One region of the Streptomyces sp. NPDC127114 genome, then DNA from elsewhere that is predicted to be linked to it. Evidence: riboswitches for the same ligand, from Rfam matches in the RefSeq annotation. Region 1 holds a riboswitch; the other holds the start of a gene.
What was found. Region 1 has a riboswitch for ZMP and ZTP ahead of ACFVGS_RS19870 (bifunctional 5,10-methylenetetrahydrofolate dehydrogenase/5,10-methenyltetrahydrofolate cyclohydrolase). Riboswitches for the same ligand answer to the same signal wherever they lie in the genome.

Region 1 (14,148 bases):
CCCACAACGCCACCTTCCGCATCACGTCGGGCCTCTTCGACGCGACGTCGATCCGTATGACGGGAGGACGGAAGTGACCACCACGACCGATGCCCTCACCCCGCACGAGACGGCCCCGGCTGCCCCACCACGCCGCCGCGTCCGACGCCTCACCCCGCTCTTCCTCGCGCGACAGCTGCTGCGCCTGGCCGGTTCCCTCGCCGTGCTCGTCGTCGCGTCGTTCGCGATGATCCACCTGATCCCCGGCGATCCGCTGCGCCAGATGCTCGGCCCCACCGCGCCGAAGGAACTGGTCGAGCAGCGCAGGAGCGAGCTCGGCCTCGACCAGCCGCTGCCGAGTCAGTTCACGCACTACGTCAAGCAGTTGTTCTCCGGAGATCTCGGCACCTCGTTCTTCTCCTCCCAGCCGGTGACCGACCTCATCGGCCAGGGCCTGCCCAACACCCTGGCCCTCGCGGTCCTCGCCACCCTCGTCGCCCTCGCCGTGGCCGTACCGCTCGGCCTGTGGGCCGCCGTCCGCACCCACAACGGACGCCGGCGAGGCACGGAGACCGCCTTCACCACGCTCACCGGTGCCGCCGTCGCCATCCCCGAGTACCTCTACGGTCTGGCGCTGCTGCTCGTCCTCGCCCTGGGCCTCGGCCTGCTCCCGCCCGCCGGTCTGACCGGGCCCGCCTCCTTCGTGCTGCCTGTCACGGCCCTCGCCATCGCACCGGCGGCGATGATCGCCCGTCTGGCACGGGTGGAGACCCTGCGCGAACTGGACACCGACTACATGCGTCTGGCCCACGCCAAGCGCCTCCCCGCGTGGCGGCTTTACGCGGTGCACCTGCTGCCGAACACGCTCACCGCGACCCTGACCATGGGCGGCCTGCTGCTCAGCGGACTGATCACCGGCAGCGTCCTGGTGGAGAACGTCTTCGCCTGGCCCGGTCTCGGCCTGCGCACCGTCGAGGCCATCACGCAGAAGGACTACCCCGTGGCACAGGCCATGATCCTCGTCTACGGCGCGCTCGTCCTCGTCGTCAACTTCCTCGTCGACCTCCTGCTCGGGGTACTCGACCCCAAGTCGACGCTGTCCACCCCGTCCGCCTCCACCCGCAGGGAGGGCTGATGCGCCGCCTGCTGAGAAACCCCGTCGGACTGCTGGGCGCCGTACTCGTCGCCCTCATGGTCCTCCTCGCCGTCGTCGGACCGTTGATCTGGCAGGACGCCGCCGACCAGATCAACCCCAAGGAAATCAGCCAGGGAGCCTCGTCCGCGCACCTGCTCGGCACCGACGCCCTCGGCCGGGACCTGCTGGCCCGGACCCTCGTCGCCACCCGGCTGACCCTCGGCCTTGCCTTCCTCGCCACCCTGATCGGCACCGCCTCCGGCATCCTGCTCGGCGCCCTGCCCCAGGTGCTGCCGCGACCGGCCGGCCGCGCGGTCGTGGCCATGGTCGACCTGCTGGTGGCCTTCCCCACCCTGCTGCTCGCCATGTTCACCGCCGTCGTCGCCGGGCTCGGCGCGCAAGGCGCTGTCCTCGGCATCGGCGTGGCCCTCGCACCCACCTTCGCCCGGCTCACCCACACCATGACGGCGACAGTCGCCGGGTCGGACTACATCGCGGCCGCCCGCATGCTGCGCGTGCCCCGCCGCCGCATCCTCACCCGGCACATCCTCCCCAACATCGCCGAACCGCTCATCCTCAACACCGCCCAGGCCATGGGCGGCGCCCTCCTCGGCCTGTCCGCGATGTCCTTCCTCGGCATGGGCGTCCAGGCACCCTCGTACGACTGGGGGCGGCTGCTCAACGAAGCCTTCGGGCACGTCTACGTCACCCCGTCCGTGGTCGTCGCGCCCGCGCTGGCCGTCACCCTCGCCGGTCTCGGCTTCATGCTGCTCGGCGACACCTTCGCCAAGGCCGCCGCCCACACGAGCGAACCCGTCGGCAAGCCCGTCGCCCCCGTGGTGACCCCCGCCCGGGACGAGCCCGTACCGGACGCCGTCCTGGAGGTGCGGGACCTCACCGTCGCCTTCCCCGGCGACATCACCCCCGTACGCCAGGTGTCGCTGACCGTCCGCGAGGGCGAGATCGTCGGCCTGGTGGGCGAATCGGGCAGCGGCAAGAGCATGACCGCCGCCGCCATCGGGCAGATCGTGCCCTACCCCGGACTCGCCGGCAGCGCCCGCACGCGACTGGACGGGGTGGACCTGGACGGCCTCACGGACGCGGAGCGCCGCAAGCTGCTCGGCTCGTCCCTGGCGATGGTCTTCCAGGACCCCACCTCCTCGCTCAACCCGGCCCTCCGGGTCGGCGGCCAGCTCGCCGAAGTGGCCACCCTGCACGACGGCGCCACGCGCACCGAGGCACGGACCCGCGCCGTCGAACGCCTCGGCACGGTCCGCATCAAGCAGCCGGCCGAGGTCGCCCGGCAGTACCCGCACGAGCTGTCCGGCGGCATGCGCCAGCGCGCCGTCATCGCGATGGGCCTCATGGGCACGCCCCGCCTGATCATCGCGGACGAGCCCACCACCGCGCTCGACGTCACCGTCCAGCGCGAGGTGCTGCGGGTGCTGCGCGAGGTGGTCGACGAGACGCGCGCCGGCGCCCTGTTCATCTCCCACGACATCGCCGTCGTCAGCGAACTGTGCGACCGGATCGCCGTCATGTACGCGGGCCGCATCGTCGAGGAACTCCCCGCCGACGGCCTCCACTACGCCCGGCACCCCTACACCCGCGCGCTGGTCGGCTCGCTGCCGGACATGGACACCGACCGGTCGGGTCCCCTCAGCACCATCCCCGGCCGCCAGCCCGCGCCCGGCGACGTCGGCGACGGCTGCGCCTTCGCCGACCGGTGCGCCTTCGTCACCGCACGCTGCGCGATCCGGCCCAAGCTGCTCGCCCGTACGGAAGACCACTCCGTGGCCTGCTGGGAGGTCCAGTGAACATCGACCGACTCACCGTCCGATACGGCTCCTTCACCGCGGTCGATGGCGTCAGCCTGCAGGTCCCCGAGGGCTCCGTGACCGGTCTTGTCGGAGAGTCCGGCTCCGGGAAGTCCACCCTCGCCCGCGCCGTGGCCGGCCTGACCCCGTACCGGGGCAAGGTCACCGGAATAGCGCCCGGCCGAGTCCAGATGGTCTTCCAGGACCCGTACTCCTCGCTGAACCCGCGCATGAGCATCGGCGACGCCATCGCCGAAGGCACCCGCGTCCCGCGCGCCCAGCGCCCGGCGGAGGTCGGGCGGCTCCTCGAACTGGTCTCCCTGCCGGCCACGTACGCGGGCAAGTACCCCCGCGAGCTCTCCGGCGGCCAGCGCCAGCGCGTCGCCATCGCCCGCGCCCTCGCGGCACAGCCCGAGCTGCTCATCGCCGACGAGATCACCTCCGCCCTCGACGTCTCCGTCCAAGGAGCCGTCCTCAACCTGCTGCGCGAACTGCGCGGCGAACTCGGCCTCACCATGCTCTTCATCTCGCACAACCTCGCCGTCGTGCGGTACGTCTGCGATGCCGTCGCCGTCATGCACCATGGCCGGCTCGTGGAGTCAGGCCCTGTCGAAGAGGTGATCGGGGCGCCTCGGCACGAGTACACCCGCACCCTGCTCGACGCGGTCCCGCGCCTCGCCCGCGCCTGAGCCACTCGCTCCTCCTCCTGTCCGGCGGCCCACACCCCTGCAAGGGCCGCCGGACGTCTCCTCGTCGCCGAAAGGACCGTCGTGTCCCACGACCTCCACCACCGTGCCGTCGTCGCCGACGCGCACAACGACCTCCTCATGGCCGTCGCAGCCCGCCCCCCGAAGCGCTGGGGTGCCTTCTTCCGTGAACGATGGCTGCCCCAGCTGCGCGAGGGCGGCATCGACATCCAGGTCCTGCCGGTCTTCATCGACGACCAGTACCGCCCCGAGGGCGCGCTCCGGCAGACCCTCCGCATGCTCGGGTGCGCCCACGTCCTCGCCGAGGCCAACGCCGACCAGGTCGCCCTGTGCCTGAACGGCGACGACATCGACGCCGCCCTCGCCGAGGGCAGGATCGCCCTCGTCCTCGCCCTGGAGAGCGCGCCCGGCATCGACGCCTCCGTGGAGCTCTTCCCCACCCTCTTCCGGCTCGGCGTGCGGATCGCCTCGATCGCCCACTGGGGGCGCACCCCGCTCGCCGACGGCAGCCGTGAGGACGCCACCGGCAGCCGGCTCACGGTGCCCGGCGTCGAGGCGCTGCGGGAGATGGAGCGCATTGGGATGCTCTTCGACGTCTCCCACCTGGGAGCGAGCGGCGTCGCCCACGTCCTGGAGCTCGCCACCCGGCCCCTGATCGCCACCCATTCCTGCGCCCGCGCCCTGCGCGACCACCACCGCAACCTCACCGACGAACAGATCCGCGGCGTGGCAGCCACGGGCGGCGTGGTGTGCGTGAACTTCGTACCGGACTTCCTCACCGACGACCAGGCGAAGGTGAGCACCGACCGGATCGTCGACCACATCGAGCACATCGTCTCCGTCGCGGGGATCGACCACGTCGGCCTCGGCTCGGACTTCGTACGCGAGGTCATACACGACGTCACCCCGCCCTGCTGCGAAAACCTCGACGACGAGGACCCGATGTTCGACTTCCCCGGCCTCGAAGGCCCTGCCGGAATGCCCCTGGTGACCGAGGCACTCGTCCGCCGAGGACTGCCGGAAACGGACATCCTGAAGATCCTCGGCGGGAACATGCGGCAGCTCATGACCAAGCACATGGGCTGAAGGCCAGTGCTGCAGCGGTGCCCGGCGGGTCGTACGACCCCCCGGGGCCCGGCCGGTGCCCCCGGCCGGGGTGGCCGCGTCGAATAGGGGGGGCCCGTTTTGACCCCGCCCCCAACCCGGGCCGTGTCCGGCCTGCCTAGCGTGGCGGTCATCCCAACCTGGAGGAACCACCGTGCCGGTTGACCAAGACCCCTACCCCCTGCGAGCGGACCACGCGTCCGCCCCCGCGCCCGAGCTCGACGCCATGCTCGCCGACCTCGAAGAACTCGTCACCTGCGAGTCGTACTCCGCCGACCACGCCGCTGTGGCCCGCAGCGCGCGGGTGGTCGCCGAGCAGGGCGCCCGGCTGCTCGGCGCCCGCCCGGAGACGCTTGTGATCGACGGCGTCACGCACGTCCAGTGGACCTTCGGAACCCCGCGCGTCCTGCTCCTGGGCCACCACGACACCGTCTGGCCGATCGGCTCCCTCAAGACCCACCCCTGGTCGGTGGAGCAGGGCATCGCCCGCGGTCCCGGCGTCTTCGACATGAAGGCCGGCCTGGTCCAGATGTTCCACGCGCTGGCCGCCCTGCCCTCCCTCGACGGGGTGTGCGTCCTGGTCACGGGCGACGAGGAGGTCGGCTCGGACACCTCCCGCCCGCTCATCGAGGACCTGGCACGTCAGTGCACGGCCACCTTCGTCCTGGAGCCCTCCGCACCCGGAGGCGCACTCAAGACCGGCCGCAAAGGCGTCTCCCTCTACGACATCACGGTCCACGGCCGCGCCGCCCACTCCGGGCTCGAACCCGAGAAGGGCATCAACGCGGCGACCGAACTCGCCCACCAGATCCTCGCCCTGAGCCGGATCGCCGACACGGTGACCGCCGAGACCGGTCCGGGGACGACGGTCACCCCCACGCTGGCCTCGGCGGGCACCGCGAACAACACCGTTCCCGCCCGCGCCGACCTCAGCGTGGACGTGCGCGTCCCCAGCGCCGCAGCCCAGCACGCTGTCGACCAACTGATCAGGACCCTGCGACCCGAAAACCCCGGCGCGCGCCTGAACATCACCGGCGGCCCCAACCGCCCGCCTCTGGACCCCGACTCCTCGCGCGGACTCTTCGCCATGGCCGGCGACATCGCCACGCGACTCGGCCTGGGCCCCCTGCGGCAGGCGGCCGTTGGCGGCGCTTCCGACGGCAACTACACCGCCGGAGTCGGCTGCCCCACCCTCGATGGCCTCGGCGCCGTCGGCGACGGCGCCCACGCCGACCACGAACACGTCGTCACCGCCACCATGCCGGCCCGCGCCCGGCTCCTGGCCCACCTCGTCGGAGCGATGCAGTGACCGCACTCGACGTCCGGGAACTCCACACCATGGAGGACCTCGACACCGTCAGCCGCCTCTACGCCGGCATATGGGGCACGGCCGCCGACAGCCCGCCCGTCACCGCCGAGGTGATGCGAGCCCTGTCCCACGCGGGCAACTACGTGGCCGGTGCCTACGAGCAGGGCCGCCTGGTCGGCGCCTCCGTCGGCTTCTACGGCGACCCCGTCGGCACCACCCTGCACTCCCACATCACGGGCGCCTCCCAGGGCCGCGGCATCGGCCTCGCCCTCAAACTGCACCAGCGCCAATGGGCCCTCGCCCGCGGCCTCAAGCGCATCACCTGGACCTACGACCCGCTGATCCGCCGCAACGCCTACTTCAACCTCGTCAAGCTCGGCGCCCGCCCCAATGAGTACCTGACGTCCTTCTACGGCGCCATGGACGACGCCATCAACGGCGGCGACGAGTCCGACCGCGTCCTGACCGCCTGGGACCTGACCGCGCCCGCAGGGCCGTACACCTTCGACCTGCCCGCCGATGTCGCCCATGGCGTCCGCAACGACGACGGCCGCCCCGTGATCGGCCCGACCGACGCCGACACCGTCCTCATCGACCTTCCCGACGACATCGAGTCCCTGCGCCGCACCGACCCGGGCGCCGCCCGCGACTGGCGGCTGGCCGTACGGCACACCCTCGGCGGCCTGTTCGCCGAGGGAGCGCGCGTCGCCGGCTTCCACGACCGACGCAGCTACGTCATCCACCGCACCACGCCCTGACCAACGCACCAGGAGCCACCCGCACATGAAGACCACGATCTCCGGCGTCGAACTGCGCCGCATCGCGATGCCGCTCGTCGCCCCCTTCCGTACCTCCTTCGGCATCGAGACCAGCCGCGACGTCCTCCTCGTCCGCGTCGTCACCTCCGACGGAATCGAAGGCTGGGCGGAGTGCGCGGCCATGTCCGAACCCCGCTACTGCGCCGAGTACGTCGACGGGGCACAGGACGTCCTGCGGCGCTTCCTCGTCCCGGCCCTGCCGAAGGAGGGCGTGGACGCGGCGACCGTCGGCCGCGCACTGGAACCCTTCACCGGCCACCACATGGCCAAGTCGGTCCTGGAGACAGCAGTCCTCGACGCCCAACTCCAGCTGTCGGGAGAGTCCTTCGGCTCCTACCTGGGCGCGGCCCGCGACCGAGTCCCCTGCGGCGTCTCCGTCGGCATCATGAACTCGATACCCGAGCTCTTGGACGCGGTGGACGGATACGTGGCTGAGGGCTACGTCCGGATCAAGCTGAAGATCGAGCCCGGCTGGGACGTCGAACCGGTCCGCGCCGTCCGCGAGCGCTTCGGCGACGACCTCCTCCTCCAGGTCGACGCCAACGCCGCGTACACCCTGGTCGACGCCCAACAGCTCGCGAAGCTGGACGATTTCGGCCTCCTGCTCATCGAACAGCCCCTCGCCAACGACGACATGGTCCAGCACGCGCAGCTCGCGAAGCTGTTGCGCACCCCGATCTGCCTGGACGAGTCCATCGAGTCCGCCGCCGACGCCGCCGCGGCCATTTCGCTGGGTGCCTGCTCGATCATCAACATCAAGCCGGCCCGCGTCGGCGGCTACCTCGAAGCCCGCCGCATCCACGACATCGCCCGCGCCCACGGCGTCCCGGTCTGGTGCGGCGGGATGCTGGAGACCGGCATCGGCCGCGCCGCCAACGTCGCTCTGGCGGCCCTCCCCGGCTTCGCCCTCCCTGGCGACACCTCGGGCTCGCACCGCTACTTCGCCACGGACATCACGAAGCCGTTCGTCCTGTCCGACGGCCACCTCGACGTCCCGACGGGCCCGGGCCTCGGCATCGAGCCGCTCCCTGACGTCCTCAAGGAGGTCACCACCTCCACCGAGTGGATCGAGCTCTAATCCTTCACAGAGAACGGCCGATCCTCTCGAAGGCTCCCTGGACGCAACACGCCCCGGGAGCCTTTGCCGTTTCCTCGTCGACGGAGACGGAACAACCCTGCTGGATTCTGCTCCCAGCACGAACGAAAGAGCCTGCCGCTCCGGCACATTGGAACCACCGCACCGCGTGTCGCCGGGAGCCCTTACACCCGCGAGCATCCACGGCGCCGCGCAGCCCGCCCGCCTTGTCGACTTGGCTGAACCGCAGTTCCCGACGGCGGGCGGGACCCACGACCCCTCTACCAGGGTCTCCGGCCGTAGAGGAACGGACGGCGTCTCCTCCTGCGCGCTCCCCGCGGACTGCTCTTCGACCTGAGTCGGCCCCTTCATCGATCCGCGCTCCGCCTAGAGGGCAGGGGCCGAGTGGGTGGTCATCCTGCGCCTGCCGTTTCAGCGTCACCCTGGGTACCGCCGCCGAGATCTCGGCCACCCAGGCTGCGCCTCCTGGCAGGCCACGGCGAAGACGCTCAGAAGAATCCGAGCTTCTTCGGCGAGTAGCTGACCAGCAGGTTCTTGGTCTGCTGGTAGTGGTCCAGCATCATCTTGTGGGTCTCCCGACCGATGCCCGACTGCTTATAGCCTCCGAAAGCACTATGCGCCGGGTAGGCGTGGTAGCAGTTGGTCCAGACGCGGCCCGCCTGGATGGCGCGGCCCGCGCGGTAGGCCGTGGTGGCGTCGCGGGTCCAGACGCCGGCGCCGAGGCCGTAGAGGGTGTCGTTGGCGGTGCGGACGGCGTCGTCGAAGTCGGTGAAGGACGTGACGGCGACCACGGGGCCGAAGATCTCCTCCTGGAAGATCCGCATGCGGTTGTCGCCCTCGAAGATGGTGGGCTGCACGTAGTAGCCGCCCGCCAGTTCGCCGCCGTGCTCCACGCGCTGGCCGCCCGTCAGGATCTTGGCGCCTTCCTGCTGCCCGATCTCCAGATAGGAGAGGATCTTGTCGAGCTGGTCGGCGGAGGCCTGGGCGCCGATCATGGTGGCCGTGTCCAGGGGGTGGCCGGGGACGATGGCCTCCGTGCGGGCGATCGCCGCCTGGAGGAAGTCGTGGTAGTGACCACGCTGGACCAGGGCACGGGAGGGGCAGGTGCAGACCTCGCCCTGGTTCAGGGCGAACATGGTGAAGCCTTCCAGGGCCTTGTCGAGGAAGTCGTCGTCCGCCGCCGACACGTCGTCGAAGAAGATGTTCGGCGATTTGCCGCCCAGTTCGAGCGTGACGGGCTTCAGGTTCTCCGCCGCGTAGCCCATGATCAGCCGGCCCGTCGTCGTCTCGCCCGTGAACGCGATCTTCGCGACCCGCGGCGAGGAGGCGAGCGGCTTGCCGGCCTCCTCGCCGAAGCCGTTGACGATGTTGACCACGCCGGGCGGCAGCAGGTCGGCCACCAGACTCATCCAGAAGTGGACGGAGACCGGGGTCTGTTCGGCCGGCTTCAGGACGACCGCGTTGCCCGCGGCCAGCGCCGGCGCCAGCTTCCACACCGCCATCAGGATCGGGAAGTTCCACGGGATGATCTGCGCCACCACGCCCAGCGGCTCGTGGAAGTGGTACGCGACGGTGTCCTCGTCCAGCTGGCTCAGCGCCCCCTCCTGGGCGCGCAGCGCGCCCGCGAAGTAGCGGAAGTGGTCGACGGCGAGCGGGATGTCGGCGGCCAGCGTCTCGCGCACCGGCTTGCCGTTCTCCCAGCTCTCCGCGACCGCCAGCGCCTCCAGCGAGTCCTCCATCCGGTCCGCGATCCGCAGCAGGACCTGAGCGCGCTCGGCCGGCGACGTGCGGCCCCAGGCCGGGGCCGCCGCGTGCGCGGCGTCGAGCGCCCGCTCCACGTCCTCGGCGGTGCCACGCGCCACCTCCGTGAACGGACGGCCGTCGACCGGGCTCGGGTTCTCGAAGTACCGCCCGCGCGCCGGGGCGACGTACTCACCCCCGATCCAGTGGTCGTAGCGGTTCGCGTACGACATGAGCGAACCCTCGGTGCCGGGTGCGGCGTAACGGGGCATGGGCAGGGCCTCCCTCGGACCGCGCCGGCCGTCCCTGGCCGGCGTTCACCGCCGATGGTGCGCGACCGAACGTTGCAACACCGTTGCACCCGCGGACAGTTCGGCGTCCAGCGCGGCCAGCCGGGCCCGTACGGCAGGTGCCTCCGCGGCCGGCACGGCCGAGGCGAGCGCCCGCCACACCGTCAGGTCGTCCTCGCCCCAGGTGCTGTACGCCCAGTCGGCCAGCAGTCCCGGATCGCCCCGGTCCACCAGCGCCGCCCGCAGCCGCCCCGCGAGCCGCTCCCGCAGCCGTACGACACCGGGCGCCCCCGAACCGGGCAACAGCGGCCCCGCGTAGTCGGCGAGTGCCGTCGCGACCGCACCGGAGGAGAGCCGCCGGTCCACCGTCGAGAAGTCCGCGTCCACCGCCTCCGCCAGCCGGTACGGACGGGACGCCAGCAGCTCGGGGCCGAGCAGCCCGCGCAGCCGCGAAAGCTCCGCCCGCAGCGTGACCGGAGTGACCGACTCGTCCTCGTACAGCAGCGTCAGCAACTCGTCGCCACCCACACCCTCCGGCCGCTGCGCGAGGATCACCAGGATCTCGCTGTGCCGCCGGCTCAACCGCAGCCGTCGCCCGGCCACGTGCAGCAACGCCTCGTCCCGGCCCAGGGCCGTCAGCCGCGACCTGCCGGGCGCCGCGACGGGGGACAGCAGCGCGAGCTGCGACTCGGCGGCCCGCGCCACCGCCTGCACGAACGCCAGACTGTGCGGATGCGCGAGCCCGTCCCCACCCGTGACGTCGACCGCCCCGAGCAGCCGACCGGTGTGCGGGTCGTGCACGGGCGCCGCGGCACACGTCCACCGCTGCACCGGTCGCCGGAAGTGCTCGGCGGCGCAGACCTGCACCGGCCGGTCGACGGCGATCGCGGTGCCCGGCGCGTTCGTCCCCGCCGCCGTCTCCGACCAGCGGGCACCGGCCACGAAGTTCATCGCGCGGGCCTTCCGCAGCGTTCCCGGATGGCCCTCCACCCACAGCATCCGCCCGGCGGCGTCGCACACCGCGAGCAGATGCTCGCCGTCCCGCGCGTACGCCCCCATCAGCTCCCGGATCATCGGCATCGCCACGGCGAGCGGATGCGCCTCGCGGTGCCCCGCGAGCTCCTCCTCGTCCAGCTCCACCGGAGCCGCGCCGTCCGGGCTCACGCGCGCCCGCGCCGAACGCCGCCAGGACTCGGCGACGAGCGGCCGGACGGGCGGGGACACCGCGGGAGGCGCCTGACGGCCGAACCCGGAGCGGCCGGACCGGCCCGAGTCGCTGGGGCGCCCGGAGCCGCCGGGTCGCCCGGAGCCGCCGGGCCGGCCGGAGTCCTCGGGCTGGCCGGAGTCCTCGGACCGGCCGGAGTCCTCGGACCGGTCCGAGCCGCCGGGCCGCCGCCCGGCCTCCGAGGCTGCCGCCGTCGCTGCCTCGGTGAACTCCTCGTGCGCGCGGCGCACGGCGTCCGCTGTCGCGGCTGTCGCATGTGTCGCAGCGGTCTCCGCCGTCCCCGCCCACGCGTTGCTCACTCGGCCTCCTCGGCGAGGTCGCCCGCCTCGCCCGCCTCGTCCACCACGCTCGTCCACCACCTTGTCCACGCCTCGTCCGCCTTCGCGTACGTCGCCGTGGGCGGTGCGTGAACGCCGTCCTGCACGTCATCGTGATGCGCGCACGCCCCGCCGACAAGCGCCCGGACGGGCACGCATATGCGCCCTGACCGGTTACGCGCCCCTCGACTTACCCGCCCGCGCCCGTCACGTAGAGTGGGGCCCGGGCCGTGACTGGCGCTAGAGGTGGATCACCACCGGGGAGCGGCCCGGCGGACGCGCACACCCCGCGCGACCGTGCCGCTGCCGTGCGCCTGGGCGATCAACCGGTCATCGACGACGCTCAGGAGTGGCCCATGTCCACCAGCACCGCACGCCTCATGGACGGCACCGCGCTCGCTCGCCGCACGGTCGAGGAGACCGCCGCGCGCGCCGCCGAGATCACCCGCCGCACCGGCACCACGCCCTGCCTCGCGACCGTCCTCGTCGGCGCGGACCCCGCCTCCGTGACGTACGTGAAGATGAAGCAGAACCGCTGCGCGAAGGCCGGAATCCGCTCCAAGCACGTCGAACTGCCCGCCGAGACGACGACCGAGGAGCTGGTCGCGGCGATCACCGCGCTCTCCGAGGACCCCGAGGTGCACGGCATCCTGCTCCAGCACCCGGTCGGTCCGCACATCGACGAGCGCGCCGCCTTCGAGGCCATCGCCCCGGAGAAGGACGTCGACGGCGTCACGATGGCCTCCTTCGCCGCCATGGGCTTCGGTCTGCCCGGCTTCGTCTCCTGCACCCCCGGCGGCATCATGCGGCTGCTCGACGCGTACGACGTCGACCTCAGCGGCAAGCGCGCCGTGGTCGTCGGCCGTAGCGCCATCCTCGGCAAGCCGGCCGGTCTGCTGCTCCTCGGCCGCGACGCGACCGTCACCTACTGCCACTCCCGCACCACCGACCTCTCCGCCGCCGTCCGCGAGGCCGACGTCCTGGTCGCCGCCGTCGGCAAGCCGAACTTCATCAAGGGCGAGGACATCAAGCCCGGCGCCGTCGTGATCGACGCCGGCTACAACCCGGGCAACGTCGGCGACGTCGACTTCGACAGCGCCGTCGAGCGTGCCTCCCTCATCACGCCCGTCCCCGGCGGCGTCGGCCCCATGACCATCGCCGTCCTCCTCTCCCAGACCGTCGAGGCCGCCGAGCGCCAGCTCGGCCTGTAGGCACGAGCGGGACCGCGGGCGTCAGGGCAGGAAGGCCGCCGGCCGCGGCTCCCGCACGGCAGGAGGTCGCAGGGATTCCGTACGCGAGCATCTCGTACCGGCTCCCACAGGGCGTCTCGTACGAGCCGCGGGATTGTCACGGTTCTGTACGAGCAAGGCCCAACTCGCCGATATCGCTCGCCACATGACCGACGACGGGTGACCCTGGTTCCCATGCTCCACCCGCCGACGGAATCCCCGTCCCGCGACGCCCGGCCACCGAGACGGCCGGGCGTCGTCGTCCTGCCGGTCGCCGCGCTCGCCGCGATCCTCGCCCTCTCCCTCGCCGTCACGGCACGCGGCGGCTCGGGCGACGGCGACCCGAGCGCCGGGCCCTCCGCCCCGGCCGAGCCGGGGGCGGGCACCTCCGCGGGCGCCACCTCCGGCCGGTCGGCCGGAGCACCCGCCCACACGGCGTCCGGGACGTCCGGACAGCGGCCCGCCCCCCAGGGCGAGAGCCCGTCACCGCTGCCCACGCAGTCGAAGCGACCCGCCACGAAGCACCCGGCGGACCGCGACCGGCGCGTACCGACCGCCTCGCACCCGCCGACCGCCGCCCCGACCGCCTCCGGGACCACGAGCCCCCGGCCGCGCAGCGGCGAGACCCGTCGTACACCGCCGGCTCCCGCCCCCAGCCCGTACGACGGACTGCGTGTCGGCGACTGCTTCGACATCGAGCGCGACGCGCCCGGAACCGTCGTCCGCCGGGCCTGCGACACGCCGCACGACGCCGAACTCGTCGCCCGGCTCCGCCTCACCGGCACGTACGGCGACGACGGCGCGGTACGGGACGCGGCGGCCGCCTTGTGCCGGGAGCCGCTGCGGACCAAGGCCGCGGACCAGCCGCTCGGCACCCGCTGGTCGACCTTCGTCCAGTACCCGTACCGCACGAGCTACCTGCTCGGCCAGACCACCGTCGCCTGCAGCCTGGCCGCCCCGACGGGGACGGCCAGGCTCACCGCGCCGCTGCGGTGACCAGTCGCGTGCGACCAGCCGTGTGACCCGCCGTCAGAGCCCGGTGCGCGCCAGCCAGTGGTGGAGAAGGGAGCGGTCGCCCGTCACTGTCAGCCGGTCGTCCTCCGGCGCGACACGCCCGGACACCACCAGCATCAGATCCGCCACCGCTCCCGACACCACGACGTCGAAGCCGGCGTCGGCGTCGGTGTCGTGGCCGATGACGGTGTCGGTGTCGCGGGTGATGTCGTGGTCGGCGTCGGCGTCCATGTAGCCGATGGAGTCCGTGGAGTCCACGGGCCCGCGGGCCCACCGGGGCCCCTCAGGCGTACGGGTGACCACCCAGCCCTCGCCTCCCGCGCCGGGGCCCGGCCGGAACCCGATCCGTTCGCCCCGGCCACGCAGCT
Region 2 (14,148 bases), on a different contig from region 1:
GCTGGACGCGCGGCGCGCGGTGGCGGCGGTGCCGGAGGGCAGCAGCGTGGAGACCAACGTGACGCTGATGGCCCACCTGACCGGCGACCACACCGTCTACTGGGTCGGCGGCGCGCAGGGCGTGAACCCCGACTACCTGGCCTTCGACCTCAACTCGGGCTGGTCCCAGCCGGTCGCCGACCCGGTCGGGCTCGCCGCCCAGCTGCACCCGGAGGCGCGGTACGCGGTGGCCGAGCAGGCGGGGCAGTTCGTGGTGCTGAAGCGGCAGTGACGAGCGGAGCGCCGCACGCGCGCACGCGGAAGGGGCCGGGTTCCCGTCGGAACCCGGCCCCTTCCGCGTACTGCTTGCTCGCCGCGAGCGTCAGAACTGCTGGCGCTGGCGGTTGAACCAGGCCGCGCCGTCCGACTTCGCCGCGAAGACGACGACCAGGATCGCCATCACGGTGTGCGCGAGGCCGATCAGGACGAACGGGTAGATGCCGAGGACGGCCGTGATGACGCCGAAGACGATGGCGGTGACGCGGACGCCGTTGCCACCCGAGCCGAACTTCGCGCCGAGCACGATGGCCAGGACACCCCAGGCCAGGATCAGCAGCGCGACCGCCCAGACGGCGCCGGCCGACCAGTCGGCGACCTGCTGGAACTGCACGTCGTCCTTGAGGGCCGGGTCGTTCTTCGCGGCGGAGACGCCGACGGCGGCGAGGGCGGCGAAGATCGCACCGATGACCTGGAGGCCGCCGATGACGAAGAGCATCACGCGGGCCGCCTTCAGGCCGCCCGGCATCTCGGTCGGGCCGGCCGGGTAGCCGCCGTACGCCGGGGCGGCCGGGTAGCCGTAGCCCTGCTGCGGCGGGACGCCCTGCGGGGCCTGCTGGGGGTAGCCGTAGCCGGGCTGCTGCCCCTGCTGCTGGCCATAGGGGTTGTTCGGGTCGCCGAAGCTCATCGGGAGACTCCTCCGTTGGTTCCTGTGCGGGGACGACGCGGCCCTGCGCGGAGGAGATGTCACCACGTGTTTCACGACGTATGAGCGGTTTTGCCCCCCGGCACTGCTCGCGGCACTGCGCAGATCATCGTGGTCAGAACGTCCACTTCTTGTCCAGTCGATAGGCAGCGCAGTTGTGCAAGTGCAATCTCCGGTTCCGAATTGGAATCCGGCGGGGGTCATCCGGGAGGATGGCCGCATGAGCGCCCAGATTCTCGATGGCAAGGCCACCGCAGCCGCGATCAAGTCCGATCTGACCGCCCGTGTGGCGGCCCTCAGGGAGCGGGGCGTCACGCCCGGTCTCGGCACGATCCTGGTCGGCGACGACCCGGGCAGCCAGAAGTACGTCGCCGGCAAGCACCGCGACTGCGCCCAGGTCGGCATCGCCTCCATCCAGCGCGAGCTGCCCGCGAGCGCCACCCAGGAGGAGATCGAGGCGGTCGTCCGGGAGCTCAACGAGGACCCGGCGTGCACCGGCTACATCGTCCAGCTGCCGCTGCCCAAGGGCATCGACGAGAACCGCATCCTGGAGCTGATGGACCCGGCCAAGGACGCCGACGGTCTGCACCCGATGAACCTCGGCCGGCTGGTCCTCAACGAGCCCGCACCGCTGCCCTGCACCCCGTACGGCATCATCCAGCTGCTGCGCGAGCACGGCGTGGAGATCAAGGGCGCCGAGGTCGTGGTCGTCGGCCGCGGCGTCACCATCGGGCGCCCGATGCCGCTGCTGCTCACCCGCCGCTCCGAGAACGCCACCGTGACGCAGTGTCACACCGGCACCAAGGATCTCGCGGCGCACCTGCGGCGCGCGGACATCATCGTCGCGGCGGCCGGCGTGCCGCACCTGATCAAGCCGGAGGACGTGAAGCCGGGCGCGGCCGTGCTCGACGTCGGCGTCTCCCGCAACGACGAGGGCAAGATCGTCGGCGACGTCCACCCCGGTGTCGCCGAGGTGGCCGGCTGGATCTCCCCGAACCCCGGCGGTGTCGGCCCGATGACCCGCGCCCAGCTCCTCGTCAACGTCGTCGAGGCCGCCGAGCGCGCGGCCGGGGTCCGCTGACCGTGTCCTCCTCCGACGCCTCCGGCGACCCGGAGACCCCGGAGGAGCCCGGCGAGGGGGGCGGTGGCGGCACGGCATCGCGCCGGCACCCCCGGGCGAAGCTCACCACCACGACCGCCCGGCCCGAGGGCGGCGGCCGGGCGGCGCCCGGCGACGCGTCGGCGCCCGCGCGCCAGTGGCCGCTGCTCACCGTGCTCGGGATGGCCGCGCTCGGACTGCTGATCGTCGGCACGGACCTGTTCCCGCAGGCGTTCCGGATCGGCACGCTGCTCGTCGGGGCCGCGCTGCTGACCGGCGCCGTGCTGCGCCGGACGACGCCCTCGGTCGGCATGCTCGCGGTGCGCTCGCGCTTCACGGACATGATCACGTACGGAGTGATGGGCGGGCTCATCGTGCTGCTGGCGCTCATGGTGCAGCCGGAGCCCTGGCTGCGGATCCCGTTCCTGGAGGACGTCCTCCACCTCACGGTCACCTGACGCGGGCCGGAGCACCGGTCCTTCGGCCACCCGGGATCAATGGGTCACCCGAAACGGTGACGGCGCCCGTCCTCTCCCCCGTGGGAGGACGGGCGCCGCTGCGATCAAGGGTCATGTACGTGCCAACGTCGGTTCAAGGTCCGCCGGGCCGTTGTGGCACGGAGGTGACGGAGGTGACCATTCCGCTACGTGTCCGGTACCCGGGTGGCAGTGAGCCGCACCACAAGGGGGTGGAGGTGCGCGGGTGCCCGGGTCCGATAGCCTGACGCCGGATATCTCTTCACGTCGAGACATCGATCGATCACGAAGGGACGTCCAGCCTCCGGGGCCTCCTCAGGGGCAAGGGAAACCCCACCGCCAGCTGTCTTACGGAGATCGCCATGACCCGCACTCCCGTGAATGTCACCGTGACCGGCGCGGCCGGCCAGATCGGCTACGCGCTGCTGTTCCGCATCGCCTCCGGCCACCTGCTCGGCGCGGACGTGCCGGTCAAGCTGCGCCTCCTCGAGATCCCGCAGGGCGTCAAGGCCGCCGAGGGCACCGCCATGGAGCTCGACGACTGCGCCTTCCCGCTGCTCAAGGGCATCGACATCTTCGACGACCCGAACAAGGGCTTCGAGGGCGCCAACATCGGCCTGCTCGTCGGCGCCCGCCCGCGTGGCCCGGGCATGGAGCGCGGCGACCTGCTCGCCGCCAACGGCGGCATCTTCAAGCCGCAGGGCGAGGCCATCGCCGCCCACGCCGCGGACGACATCAAGGTCCTCGTCGTCGGCAACCCGGCCAACACCAACGCCCTGATCGCCCAGGCCAACGCCAAGGGCGTCCCGGCCGAGCGCTTCACCGCCATGACCCGCCTGGACCACAACCGCGCCCTGACGCAGCTGGCCCAGAAGACCGGCTCCTCGGTCACGGACATCAAGCGCCTCACCATCTGGGGCAACCACTCCGCGACCCAGTACCCGGACATCTTCCACGCGGAGATCGCCGGCAAGAACGCCGCCGACGTCGTGAACGACCAGGCGTGGCTGGCCGACACCTTCATCCCGACCGTCGCCAAGCGCGGCGCCGCGATCATCGACGCCCGTGGCGCGTCCTCCGCCGCGTCCGCCGCCAACGCCGCCATCGACCACGTGTACACCTGGGTCAACGGCACCGCCGAGGGCGACTGGACCTCCATGGGCGTTCCGTCCGACGGCTCCTACGGCGTCCCGGAGGGCCTGATCTCCTCCTTCCCGGTCACCTGCAAGGACGGCAAGTACGAGATCGTCCAGGGCCTGGAGATCAACGACTTCTCCCGCGCCCGCATCGACGCCTCCGTCAAGGAGCTGTCGGAGGAGCGCGACGCGGTCCGCGAGCTCGGCCTCATCTGAGAGCGGCACCCGTGACGTGACGGTGCCCCCGGCCGCTCCGGCCGGGGGCACCGTCACGTCGTCCTCGGGCCGGTGTCGTCCTCGGACCGGTGTCGTCTTCAGGCCGTCTCCGCCGTCAGGCCGGCGGTCAGATCCGCGCTCAGGTCCGCGAGGTGCGTGAGCGTGCGGCGGAGCAGGCCCGGGCCGAAGGTGATCCGCGTGGCGCCCAGCCGGCCGAGCTCGGCGAACGGCGGGTCGCCCGGCCGGGCCAGGAAGTTGAGCGGGCCCTCGACGCCCGCCGCCCGCAGCCGGGGCAGGTCCTCGGGCGGCGCGAGGACCGGGAAGACGCAGTCCGCGCCCGCCTCCCGGTAGAGCACGGCGCGCTCGGCGGCCTCCTCGGCGGTCCCGCGGTGGAGGTACGTGTCGACGCGGGCGTTGACGAAGAGCGCGGGCCCGGCCGCCGCCCGTACCGCCGCGAGCCGTTCGGCCTGTTCGCGCGGGTCACGCAGCCGGTGGCCGGAGCGGTCGGAGTCCTCCAGGTTCAGCCCGACGGCGCCGGTCTCCAGGACCCGTTCGACGAGCTCGTCGGCCGGGAGCCCGTAGCCGTCCTCCAGGTCGGCGCTGACCGGCACGGACACGGCCCGCGCGATCCGCGCCACGGCCGCCAGCATCTCCTCCGGCGGGGTGGTGCCGTCCGGGTTCCCGAGCGCCGCGTCGATCCCCGCGCTGGGCGTGGCCAGAGCCGGAAACCCGGCCTCCTCGAAGACCCGCGCCGAGGCCGCGTCCCACGGCCCCGGCAGGACCAGCGGCCGCTCGGCGGGCCGGCCGAGGTGCAGGGCGCGCAGGACGTCGACGCGGGAGGAGCCGCCGGCGGGCCCGGTGAGGTCCGCGCTCATCGCTTGTACGCGCCCGGCGCGTAGTGGCCCGGCGTGAAGCGGCAGGTCACGGCGATCCGGTTCCAGGCGTTGATCGTCACGATCGCGCCGATGAGGTGCGCCAGCCCGGTCTCGTCGAAGTGGCGGGCGGCCTCCGCGTACACCTCGTCGGGCACGAAGCCGTCGGTGAGCACGGTGACCGCCTCGGTCAGGGCGAGGGCGGCCAGCTCGCGCTCGGTGTAGAAGTGCCGGGACTCGCGCCAGGCGGACAGCTGCACGATCCGCTGGACGCTCTCCCCGGCCGCGAGCGCGTCCTTGGTGTGCATGTCCAGGCAGAAGGCGCAGTTGTTGATCTGCGAGGCGCGGATCTTGACGAGCTCGTACAGCGTCGGGTCCACGTGCTTCGACGCGGCGATCTCCAGGCCGATCATGGCCTTGTAGAACTCGGGGTGCCGCTCGGCGAAGGCGAGCCGGGGCGGGTGCTCGGGGGCGAGTGCGGCCTGTGTCGGGTCCTGCGGGGCGGCGGTCGTGGTGGTGGTCATGCCGACGACCGTACGGTCGGGATGGCGCCCGGGTATGGTCCATTCCCATGGCGGATGACTGGGCCACTTTCGGCGCCGACCTGCACCTGGAACTGCGCGGGCACGGCCTGCGCGACGGGCTGATGAACGCGCTGCGGGAGGCCGTGCGCAGCGGGCGGCTGGCGGCCGGGACCCGGCTGCCGTCCTCGCGTTCCCTCGCCGTCGACCTGGGCGTCGCCCGCAACACCGTCGCCGACGCGTACGCGGAGCTCGTCGCCGAGGGCTGGCTGACCGCACGTCAGGGCTCCGGGACCCGGGTGGCCCCGCGCTCGGCGCCCCGGCCGGCGGCGCGCCGCGCGGCCCCGTCGGGCGGCGCCGCAGCCGTCACACCGGCGGCGGGGAAGCCCGCGTACAGCCTCCGGCCCGGCACTCCCGACGTCGGCTCCTTCCCGCGCGCCGAGTGGCTCAGGGCAGCCCGCAAGGCGCTCACGGCCGCGCCCCACGAGGCCTTCGGCTACGGCGATCCGCGCGGCCGGATCGAACTGCGCACGGTCCTCGCCGAGTACCTGGCGCGGGCGCGTGGTGTCCACGCGCGGCCCGAACGGATCGTGGTCTGCTCGGGGTTCGTGCACGGCCTGATGCTCATGGGCCAGGTGATGCGGGACCGCGGGGTGCGCGAGGTGGCCGTGGAGTCGTACGGCCTCGACGTCCACTGGGACCTGCTCGGCCGCCAGGGCATCCGGATGCCGGCCCTGCCCTTCGACGAACGCGGCACCCGGACCGAGGAGCTGGGGTCGGGCGCGCTGGGCGAGGTCGGCGGCGTCCTGATGACGCCCGCCCACCAGTTCCCGACGGGCGGCGCCCTCCGGCCCGACCGGCGGGCGGCCGCCGTCGACTGGGCGCGGGCCTCCGGCGGTCTGATCCTGGAGGACGACTACGACGGGGAGTTCCGCTACGACCGCCAGCCCGTCGGCGCCCTTCAGGGACTGGACCCGGAGCGGGTGGTCTACTTCGGCACCGCGAGCAAGTCCCTCGCGCCCGGCCTGCGGCTCGCGTGGATGGTGCTGCCGGAACACCTGGTCGACGAGGTCGCGGCGGCCAAGGGCGTGGTCGACTGGATGTCGGGAGTCACCGACCAGCTGACCTTCGCCGAGTTCCTGGCCTCCGGCGCGTACGACCGGCACGTCCGGGCCATGCGGCTGCGCTACCGGCGGCGGCGAGACCAGTTGGTCGCGGCGGTCGCCGCATCCTCGCCCGGAACCCGCGTCAGCGGCATCGCGGCCGGGCTGCACGCCGTCCTCGAACTCCCTGAGGACACCGAGGAGTCGGTGATCCGCGCGGCGGCGTTCCAGGGGCTCGCCCTGAACGGCGTCAACCGCTTCCGGCATTCGACCGTGCCGCGTACCCGCGACGCCCTCGTCGTCGGCTACGGCACCCCGACGGACAGCGCGTGGTCGGGCGCGCTGGACGCCTTGTGCAGGGTGCTGCCGTAGGGGCGTTGGTCGTTGGGCGTCGGGCCGTAGTGCCGTTGGGGTTGCCCTCCTGCTCGTCTCTGCCCGTCTCTGCGCGGCCTTGTCCAGCTCTGTTCAGCCCTTGAGTTCCGCTTCCGCCGCTTCCACGGCCGGGGCCTCGCCGAAGCGGGCCAGGGTCAGTGAGCCCGCGACCGCGACGGCGAAGCCGAGGAGGGCGAGCCAGCCGAGGCCCTCGCGGGTGCGGTCGCCGAGCCAGACGACGCCCGCCAGCGCGGGGCCGATGGTCTCACCGAGGACCAGGCCGGCGGTCGCTGTGGTGACCGAGCCGCGCTGCAGGGCGGAGGTGTAGAGCAGGAACGCGCTGCCGCCGCCGACGAGGAGGGCGTACAGGGCGGGCTCGGTGAGGTCGACCGAGTCGATCAGCCGTACGGCGACCTCGACCACGCCGAAGCCGAAACCGCCCGCGAGGCCGAGGGTCAGGGCCCGCGGCCGTTCCGGGAGCCGGCCGGCCGCCGCCCCGACGACGAGCACGCCGAAGGCCGCGGCGAGCAGACCCCACTCCAGCACGTCACCGGGGCTGTCGTGGCCCTCCCTGCCGGAGGCGAGCGCCAGCATCGCGAGCCCGAGGCACACCACCGCGACCGCCGCCCACTCGACACGGCTGAGCCGCACCTTCAGCATGCGCGAGGCGATCACCGCCGTGACGGCGAGACTGGCCGCGAGGGAGGCCCCGACCGCGTAGATCGGCAGCGTCCGCAGCGCGACGATCTGGAGCACGAAACCGAGCCCGTCCATGCCGAGCCCGGCGACGTACCGCCACTGCCGCAGGGCCCGCCACAGCAGCGCCACGTCGACCCCGCTGCCCGTGCCGGGCTCGGCGGCCCTGGCGCCGAGCGCCTGGAAGACCGAGGCGGCCCCGAAGCAGACGGCGGATCCGAGTGCGCACATCATCCCAAGAAGCACGAAAGGGACTCTAGTGCGACGGGGATCGGACGGGCGTTCACGCCGGGCCTACACTGTGCGATCGCAACCGAGCGTGGCCGCCGCCCCGCCCGGAGAACAGGGGAGACAGGGGAGGACAGGGTCATGCGCAGACTGCGGTCGACCACGGTGGTACTCGGTGGAGTGGGCATGCTCGCGGCAACGCTCACCGCCTGCTCCTCGGAGCCCGACCGGCGCTGCGTCGACCCGGTGACGTACAAGGAGCTGCCGGACTACAAGTGCGACGGCGACGGCAGCAGCGGAAGCAGCAGCAGCTCCAACGGCCGCTACTACTACGGCGGCTCGTCCAGCAACGGCAAGGTCAGCGGCGGCAGCTTCGACAGGTCCGCGGTCGACAGCGGCGGCTTCGGCGGCCACCACTCCTCCTCCGGCGGCTGATCCGGCCGTGGAGCGCCACACCATCGAGCCCCGCCCCGGCTGGCAGCAGACCGTCGAGGAACAGGGCCTGATCTACCCCCTGACCCGCTACCCCGACGGCTCGCTGCGCCCCTACTGGGACGAGAGCGCCTACTACGCCTTCAGCCTGCCCGAGGTCGAGGCGCTGGAGGAGGTCGTCGAGGAGCTGCACGCCATGTGCCTCGCGGCCGCGGCGCACATCGTCGAGAAGGACCGTTTCGCCGAGCTCGGCATCACCGATCCCCGGCTCGCCGCCCGGGTCGCCGAGTCCTGGCGCCGCCGGGCCGAACTCCCCACCGTCTACGCCCGCTTCGACCTGCGCTACGACGGTACGGGCCCGGCCAAGATGCTGGAGTACAACGCCGACACCCCCACCTCCCTGGTGGAGGCCGCGAGCCCGCAGTGGTTCTGGATGGAGGAGCGCTTCCCCGGGGCCGACCAGTGGAACTCGCTCCACGAGCGGCTCGTCGACGCCTGGAAGCGGCAGGCCCACCTGCTGCCGCCCGGCAGCCCGGTGCACTTCGTCCACTCGGACGGCGACGAGCTCGGCGAGGACCTGATGACGGTCGCGTACCTGCGCGAGACCGCCCAGCAGGCCGGGCTCGCCACGGAGGCGCTCTCCGTCGAGCGGATCGGCTGGGACCGCATCTCCGGACGCTTCGTCGACGACCGGCTCCGCTTCATCCGCGCGTGCTTCAAGCTCTACCCGTGGGAGTGGCTCACCACGGACCGCTTCGGCCCGCACGTCCTGGACACCCTCGACAACGGCGGCGGCACCGGCACCACCTGCTGGATCGAACCCGCCTGGAAGATGCTCCTCTCCAACAAGGCCCTCCTGGCGATCCTCTGGGAGCTGTACCCGGGCCACCCGAACCTGCTGCCGGCCTACCTGGACGGCCCGCGCGAACTCGCCGCCGCCGGCGGCCCCGGCTACGTCTCCAAGCCGCTGCTCGGCCGCGAGGGTGCGGGCGTGACCCTGCACGAGCCGGGCGCGGCGGCGGTGGCGCGCGAGGAGCCCTGCGTCTACCAGGAACTGGCCCCGCTGCCCGACTTCGACGGCAACCGCGTGGTCCTCGGTGCCTGGACCGTCGGCGACGAGTCCGCTGGGCTCGGGATCCGGGAGTCGGCGGGGCCCGTCACGGACGAGTACGCCCGTTTCATCCCGCACGTCATTCTGTGACGTAGTCCCTGAGGGGCGCGGCCTTCAGACCGGCCGCCTCGGCCGCGTCCAGGACGCGGCGGAGGTCCTGCTCGACGGTCCCGTTGAAGTGCAGCAGCACGATGTCGCCCGCCTTCAGCCGGGGCATCGGTACGGGATCCGCACCCCAGGTGGTCAGGTCGTACGTCCACGTCACCAGGGCCTTCGCCCCGCAGGCCCGCGCGGTCGTCCGGGTCGTCGCGTCGTACGCGCCGTACGGCGGGCGCAGCAGCCGCGGCCCGTCCCCGAACTCGGCGAGGTGCGCCTCACGCGCCCCGCAGACCTCGGCCTTCTGCCCCGCGGCGTCGAGCGTCGTGAGGTCCGGGTGGCTGACGGTGTGGTTCTCGACCCGGGAACGGCCCTGGTCGAGCAGGCCGTGGAAGTAGCCGGAGTCGTACGAGTACGCGCCCGGCAGCAGGAACAGCGAGGCGGGCACCCTGCGGTCGAGCAGGAGCCTCGCGGCGCCCGGGTCGTGGTTCCAGCCGTCGTCGACGGTGATGAAGACGACCGGGTCGGCGGTCTCGACGCGGGAGACGACGGGCACGGGCTCGGGCCACGCCGCCGCGGGGGCGGCATGGGCGGAGCCGGACAACGCGCCGAGCAGCGCGAGCGGGACGAGTGCGGCGATCGCACCGCGCAGGGCGCGGCGCAGACGGGGTCTCGACATGGCCGCAACATTGGCCTAGACCAACTGCCCTGTCAACGGGTGGAGTTGCCCACGAACCGGACCCGGCGCATCCACCCACCGGCCCTGACGGACCCGGCGACGCCGACGATGGCGGTGCCGGTGGTGCTGGCGGCGATGGCGATACGAAGGGGTTCGGCCCGACGGCGGGTGGGCGCCGGGGCCGGAGGGCCCCGGGGCCGCGCCCCCGAGCCACGGCCCGCCCCCGGATGACCCCCTACGAGCCGACGGGGCCCACGGCCCGGCCCGCACGCGGCCGGCGTGCGCAGAGGACACGGCCTGCGCACGCGGCCCGCGCGCGCAGGCCGCCGCCAGGGGGCGCTCACCGTCCGCGCGCGCCGCCGAAGCACGCGGACGGACCGTCACCCCTCCGTCAGCACCGCCCGCAACTGCTCGAGCCCCCAGTCCAGGTCCTCCTTCGAGATCACCAGGGGCGGCGCGATCCGGATCGTCGACCCGTGGGTGTCCTTCACCAGCACACCCCGCTCCATCAGCCGCTCCGAGATCTGCCGCCCCGTGCCCTTCGAGGCCGCGATGTCGACGCCCGCCCACAGGCCCCGCCCGCGCACCTCCTCCACCGCGCCGCCGCCCACCAGCAGCTTCAGCTCCGCGTGCAGGTGCTCGCCCAGCTCCGCCGCCCGCTGCTGGTACTCGCCCGTCCGCAGCATCGTGATCACCTCGAGGGCCACCGCACAGGCCAGCGGATTGCCACCGAACGTCGAGCCGTGCTCGCCCGGCCGGAACACCCCGAGGACGTCCCGGTCCGCGACCACCGCCGACACCGGCACCACACCGCCGCCCAGCGCCTTGCCGAGAACGTAGACGTCGGGCACCACGTCCTCGTGCTCGCACGCGAAGGTCTTGCCCGTGCGGCCCAGGCCCGACTGGATCTCGTCCGCCATGAACAGCACGTTCCGCCGCGCCGTCAGCTCCCGCACGCCCCGCAGATAGCCGGGCGGCGGGACGAGGACGCCCGCCTCACCCTGGATCGGCTCCAGGAGCACGGCCACCGTGTTCTCCGTGACCGCCGTCTCCAGTGCCGTCAGATCGCCGTACGGCACGATCTCGAAGCCCGGCGTGTACGGGCCGTAGTGGTCGCGCGCCTCGTGGTCCGTGGAGAAGCTGACGATCGTCGTCGTCCGGCCGTGGAAGTTGTTCCCCGCGACCACGATCTTCGCGTGCCCGTCCGGCACGCCCTTCACCTCGTAGCCCCACTTCCGCGCGGTCTTCACCGCCGTCTCCACGGCCTCCGCGCCCGTGTTCATCGGCAGCACCATCTCCTTGCCGCACAGCTCGGCCAGGCGCGTGCAGAACTCCCCGAACCGGTCGTGGTGGAAGGCCCGCGAGGTGAGCGTCACCCGGTCCAGCTGCGCCCGTGCGGCGTCCAGCAGACGCCGGTTGCCATGACCGAAGTTGAGCGCCGAGTAGCCGGCGAGCATGTCGAGGAAGCGGCGCCCCTCGACATCGGTCATCCACGCCCCCTCGGCGGTGGCGACGACCAGGGGAAGCGGGTGGTAGTTGTGGGCGCTGTGCGCGTCCGCGGCAGCGATCTCGTCTTGCGTCTTCGACACGGGATCTCCGTTCGTCCTGCGGCTGGGGAGGGTGTGGCTCCCTTTTCTTATCGTCGCTCACATGCCGGACCGGGAAACCTGCCGTGACGGCGCGCCCGCTAGTCTGGGAACACGCACGGCGACTGGCGCACGGGGAAGCGACCCCGGGGGAGCCGTGCGCGGCAGACCACACGAGGTGCCGCTCGCCTGGGCATCACGGAACCGTCAGGTCCCGTGTGGCGCCGTGCGGCACCCGCACCGGGACCTCCTGCCCGGAGGAACGAACGCCATGAACCTTCCCGCCCACCACCCGGCACTCGCCGCCGCCGACCCCGAGCTCGCCGCCCTCGTCGGCGCCGAGGAGCGGCTCCAGGCCGAGACGCTCCGGCTCATCCCGAGCGAGAACTACGTCTCCGCCGCCGTCCTCGAGGCCTCCGGCACCGTCCTGCAGAACAAGTACAGCGAGGGCTACCCGGGCCGCCGCTACTACGAGGGCCAGCAGAACATCGACCAGGTCGAGAGCCTCGCCATCGAGCGCGCCAAGGCCCTCTTCGGCGTCGACCACGCCAACGTCCAGCCGTACTCCGGCTCCCCGGCCAACCTCGCCGTCTACCTCGCCTTCGCCGAGCCCGGCGACACCGTGATGGGCATGGCGCTGCCCATGGGCGGCCACCTCACCCACGGCTGGGGCGTCTCCGCCACCGGCACCTGGTTCCGCGGCGTCCAGTACGGCGTACGCCAGGACACCGGCCTCATCGACTTCGACCAGGTCCGCGAACTCGCCCTCGCCGAACGCCCGAAGGTCATCTTCTGCGGCGGCACCGCGCTGCCCCGCACCATCGACTTCGCCGCCTTCGGTGAGATCGCCCGCGAGGCAGGCGCCGTGCTCGTCGCCGACGTCGCCCACATCGCCGGCCTGATCGCCGGCGGCGCCCACCCGTCCCCGGTCGGGCACGTGGACGTGATCTCCACGACCACGCACAAGACCCTCCGCGGCCCGCGCGGCGCCATGCTGATGTCCCGCGAGCAGCACGCCAAGGCCCTCGACAAGGCCGTCTTCCCCGGCCTCCAGGGCGGCCCGCACAACCAGACCACCGCCGCCATCGCCGTGGCCCTGCGCGAGGCGGCCCAGCCCTCCTTCCGTGACTACGCCCACGCGGTCGTCGCCAACGCCAAGGCCCTCGCCGATGCCCTGCTGGCCCGCGGCTTCGACCTGGTGTCCGGCGGCACCGACAACCACCTGATCCTCATGGACCTCACTCCCAAGGAGGTCCCCGGCAAGGTCGCCGCGAAGGCCCTCGACCGGGCCGGGATCGTCGTCAACTACAACACCGTCCCCTACGACCCCCGAAAGCCCTTCGACCCCTCCGGCGTCCGCATCGGCACCCCCTCGCTCACCTCCCGCGGCCTGGACGTCTCCCACATGCCCCAGGTCGCCGACTGGATCGACCGCGGTGTCACCGCCGCCGGCAAGGGCGACGAGGACGCCCTCGCGGTGATCCGCGCGGAGGTCGCCGACCTCATGGCCGCCTTCCCGGCCCCCGGCCTCCCGACCTGACCGGTCGGGCCCCCCGCCGCCTCCGTCCTGCCCTTACCGGGCGGAGGCGGCGATGCGTATCGCCTCCGTCCGGTCGGCCACGCCCTCCAGACGGAGGGTGAGCGTGCCCCCGCTCCTCGTCCAGAGCAGCGTGGGGCCCGCCGGGCGGACCGACGGGGCCCAGCCCGAGCCGGCGGAGTCCGTCATCGGGAAGGTCAGCAGATGCGGCCGGGCGAACCAGTAGGCCTCCGTGCCGTCCGGCAGCGCCACCCACTCCGGCGGCACCCGCACCTGCTTGCCGAAGCCGACGTCCAGCCGCGCCGGGAACTCGTCCAGCCGGACCGCGCCGCCCTCCGCCGTCCGCCAGCACAGGCCGATCACGCCCCGCGGAGGGACGCCCGTCACCGTCGCGGCGTCCGGCTCACCGAGCGCCCCGGGTATCAGCGGCGTGAAGCCCGCCCGGCGCCCCGCCTCCGCGAGCGGCACCGGGTTCCGACAGCCCGGCACCCCGGCCGCCGCACCGGGCGCGGCCGGCGCCCCCGGCTCGTACCGCACCGCGACCCCGCCGAAGCCCAGCCACTCCACCACTGTCGCCCGCACCGGAGGAGTGAGCACCACGACCATCAACAGCCCCGAGACCGAGGCCACCAGCGCTTTCCACCACCGCCGCAGCCACGCCCACCGGGCAGGCGGCGGCGGGGGCGCCGGTGCTGGCACCCGCTCGGCCAGGAGCTGGGCCAGCACCCGCTCGGCCATCGTCGGCCCGTCGACATCGGGCACCCTCAACGCCCGCCCGAGCTCCCGCAGCTCCTCCTCCAGTTCCCGCTTCGACTCAGCCATGCTCCTCACCTCCCTTCAGCACCGTCCCCAGCCTCTTCAGCGCCCGGCTCAGCCGGGACTTCACCGTCCCGCGCGGCCAGCCGAGGGCCTCGGCCGTCTCCGCCTCGTCCAGCTCCAGCAGATAGCGGTGCACCACCACCGCGCGCTGCTCCTCGCCCAGCGCGTCGAGCGCCACGAGCAGGCGTCTGCGCCGCTCGTCCTCCTC

Region 2: it holds a riboswitch for ZMP and ZTP, as region 1 does, so the genes downstream of both, glyA (serine hydroxymethyltransferase) here and ACFVGS_RS19870 (bifunctional 5,10-methylenetetrahydrofolate dehydrogenase/5,10-methenyltetrahydrofolate cyclohydrolase) in region 1, are expected to answer to the same signal.

The regions. Positions count from the first base shown of each region.
Region 1 covers NZ_JBHXTJ010000018.1:74,783-88,930, forward strand. Annotated here, with positions in the region: gene ACFVGS_RS19815 (ABC transporter substrate-binding protein) at 1-77, shown strand, start outside; gene ACFVGS_RS19820 (ABC transporter permease) at 74-1,114, shown strand; gene ACFVGS_RS19825 (dipeptide/oligopeptide/nickel ABC transporter permease/ATP-binding protein) at 1,114-2,931, shown strand; gene ACFVGS_RS19830 (ABC transporter ATP-binding protein) at 2,928-3,620, shown strand; gene ACFVGS_RS19835 (dipeptidase) at 3,702-4,724, shown strand; gene ACFVGS_RS19840 (M20 family metallopeptidase) at 4,969-6,051, shown strand; gene ACFVGS_RS19845 (GNAT family N-acetyltransferase) at 6,048-6,809, shown strand; gene menC (o-succinylbenzoate synthase) at 6,835-7,947, shown strand; gene ACFVGS_RS19855 (aldehyde dehydrogenase family protein) at 8,454-9,977, opposite strand; gene ACFVGS_RS19860 (GAF domain-containing protein) at 10,023-11,519, opposite strand; gene ACFVGS_RS19865 (hypothetical protein) at 11,516-11,644, opposite strand; ZMP/ZTP riboswitch at 11,758-11,864, shown strand; gene ACFVGS_RS19870 (bifunctional 5,10-methylenetetrahydrofolate dehydrogenase/5,10-methenyltetrahydrofolate cyclohydrolase) at 11,894-12,748, shown strand; gene ACFVGS_RS19875 (hypothetical protein) at 12,962-13,762, shown strand; gene ACFVGS_RS19880 (maleylpyruvate isomerase family mycothiol-dependent enzyme) at 13,796-14,148, opposite strand, start outside.
Region 2 covers NZ_JBHXTJ010000036.1:59,533-73,680, reverse strand. Annotated here, with positions in the region: gene ACFVGS_RS28820 (DUF2079 domain-containing protein) at 1-271, shown strand, start outside; gene ACFVGS_RS28815 (hypothetical protein) at 362-943, opposite strand; gene ACFVGS_RS28810 (bifunctional methylenetetrahydrofolate dehydrogenase/methenyltetrahydrofolate cyclohydrolase) at 1,182-2,042, shown strand; gene ACFVGS_RS28805 (DUF3017 domain-containing protein) at 1,943-2,518, shown strand; gene ACFVGS_RS28800 (malate dehydrogenase) at 2,899-3,888, shown strand; gene ACFVGS_RS28795 (isocitrate lyase/phosphoenolpyruvate mutase family protein) at 3,987-4,763, opposite strand; gene ACFVGS_RS28790 (carboxymuconolactone decarboxylase family protein) at 4,760-5,284, opposite strand; gene ACFVGS_RS28785 (PLP-dependent aminotransferase family protein) at 5,332-6,756, shown strand; gene ACFVGS_RS28780 (hypothetical protein) at 6,850-7,686, opposite strand; gene ACFVGS_RS28775 (hypothetical protein) at 7,822-8,115, shown strand; gene ACFVGS_RS28770 (glutathionylspermidine synthase family protein) at 8,123-9,313, shown strand; gene ACFVGS_RS28765 (polysaccharide deacetylase family protein) at 9,303-9,998, opposite strand; gene rocD (ornithine--oxo-acid transaminase) at 10,379-11,587, opposite strand; ZMP/ZTP riboswitch at 11,696-11,786, shown strand; gene glyA (serine hydroxymethyltransferase) at 11,856-13,124, shown strand; gene ACFVGS_RS28750 (hypothetical protein) at 13,158-13,943, opposite strand; gene ACFVGS_RS28745 (RNA polymerase sigma factor) at 13,936-14,148, opposite strand, start outside.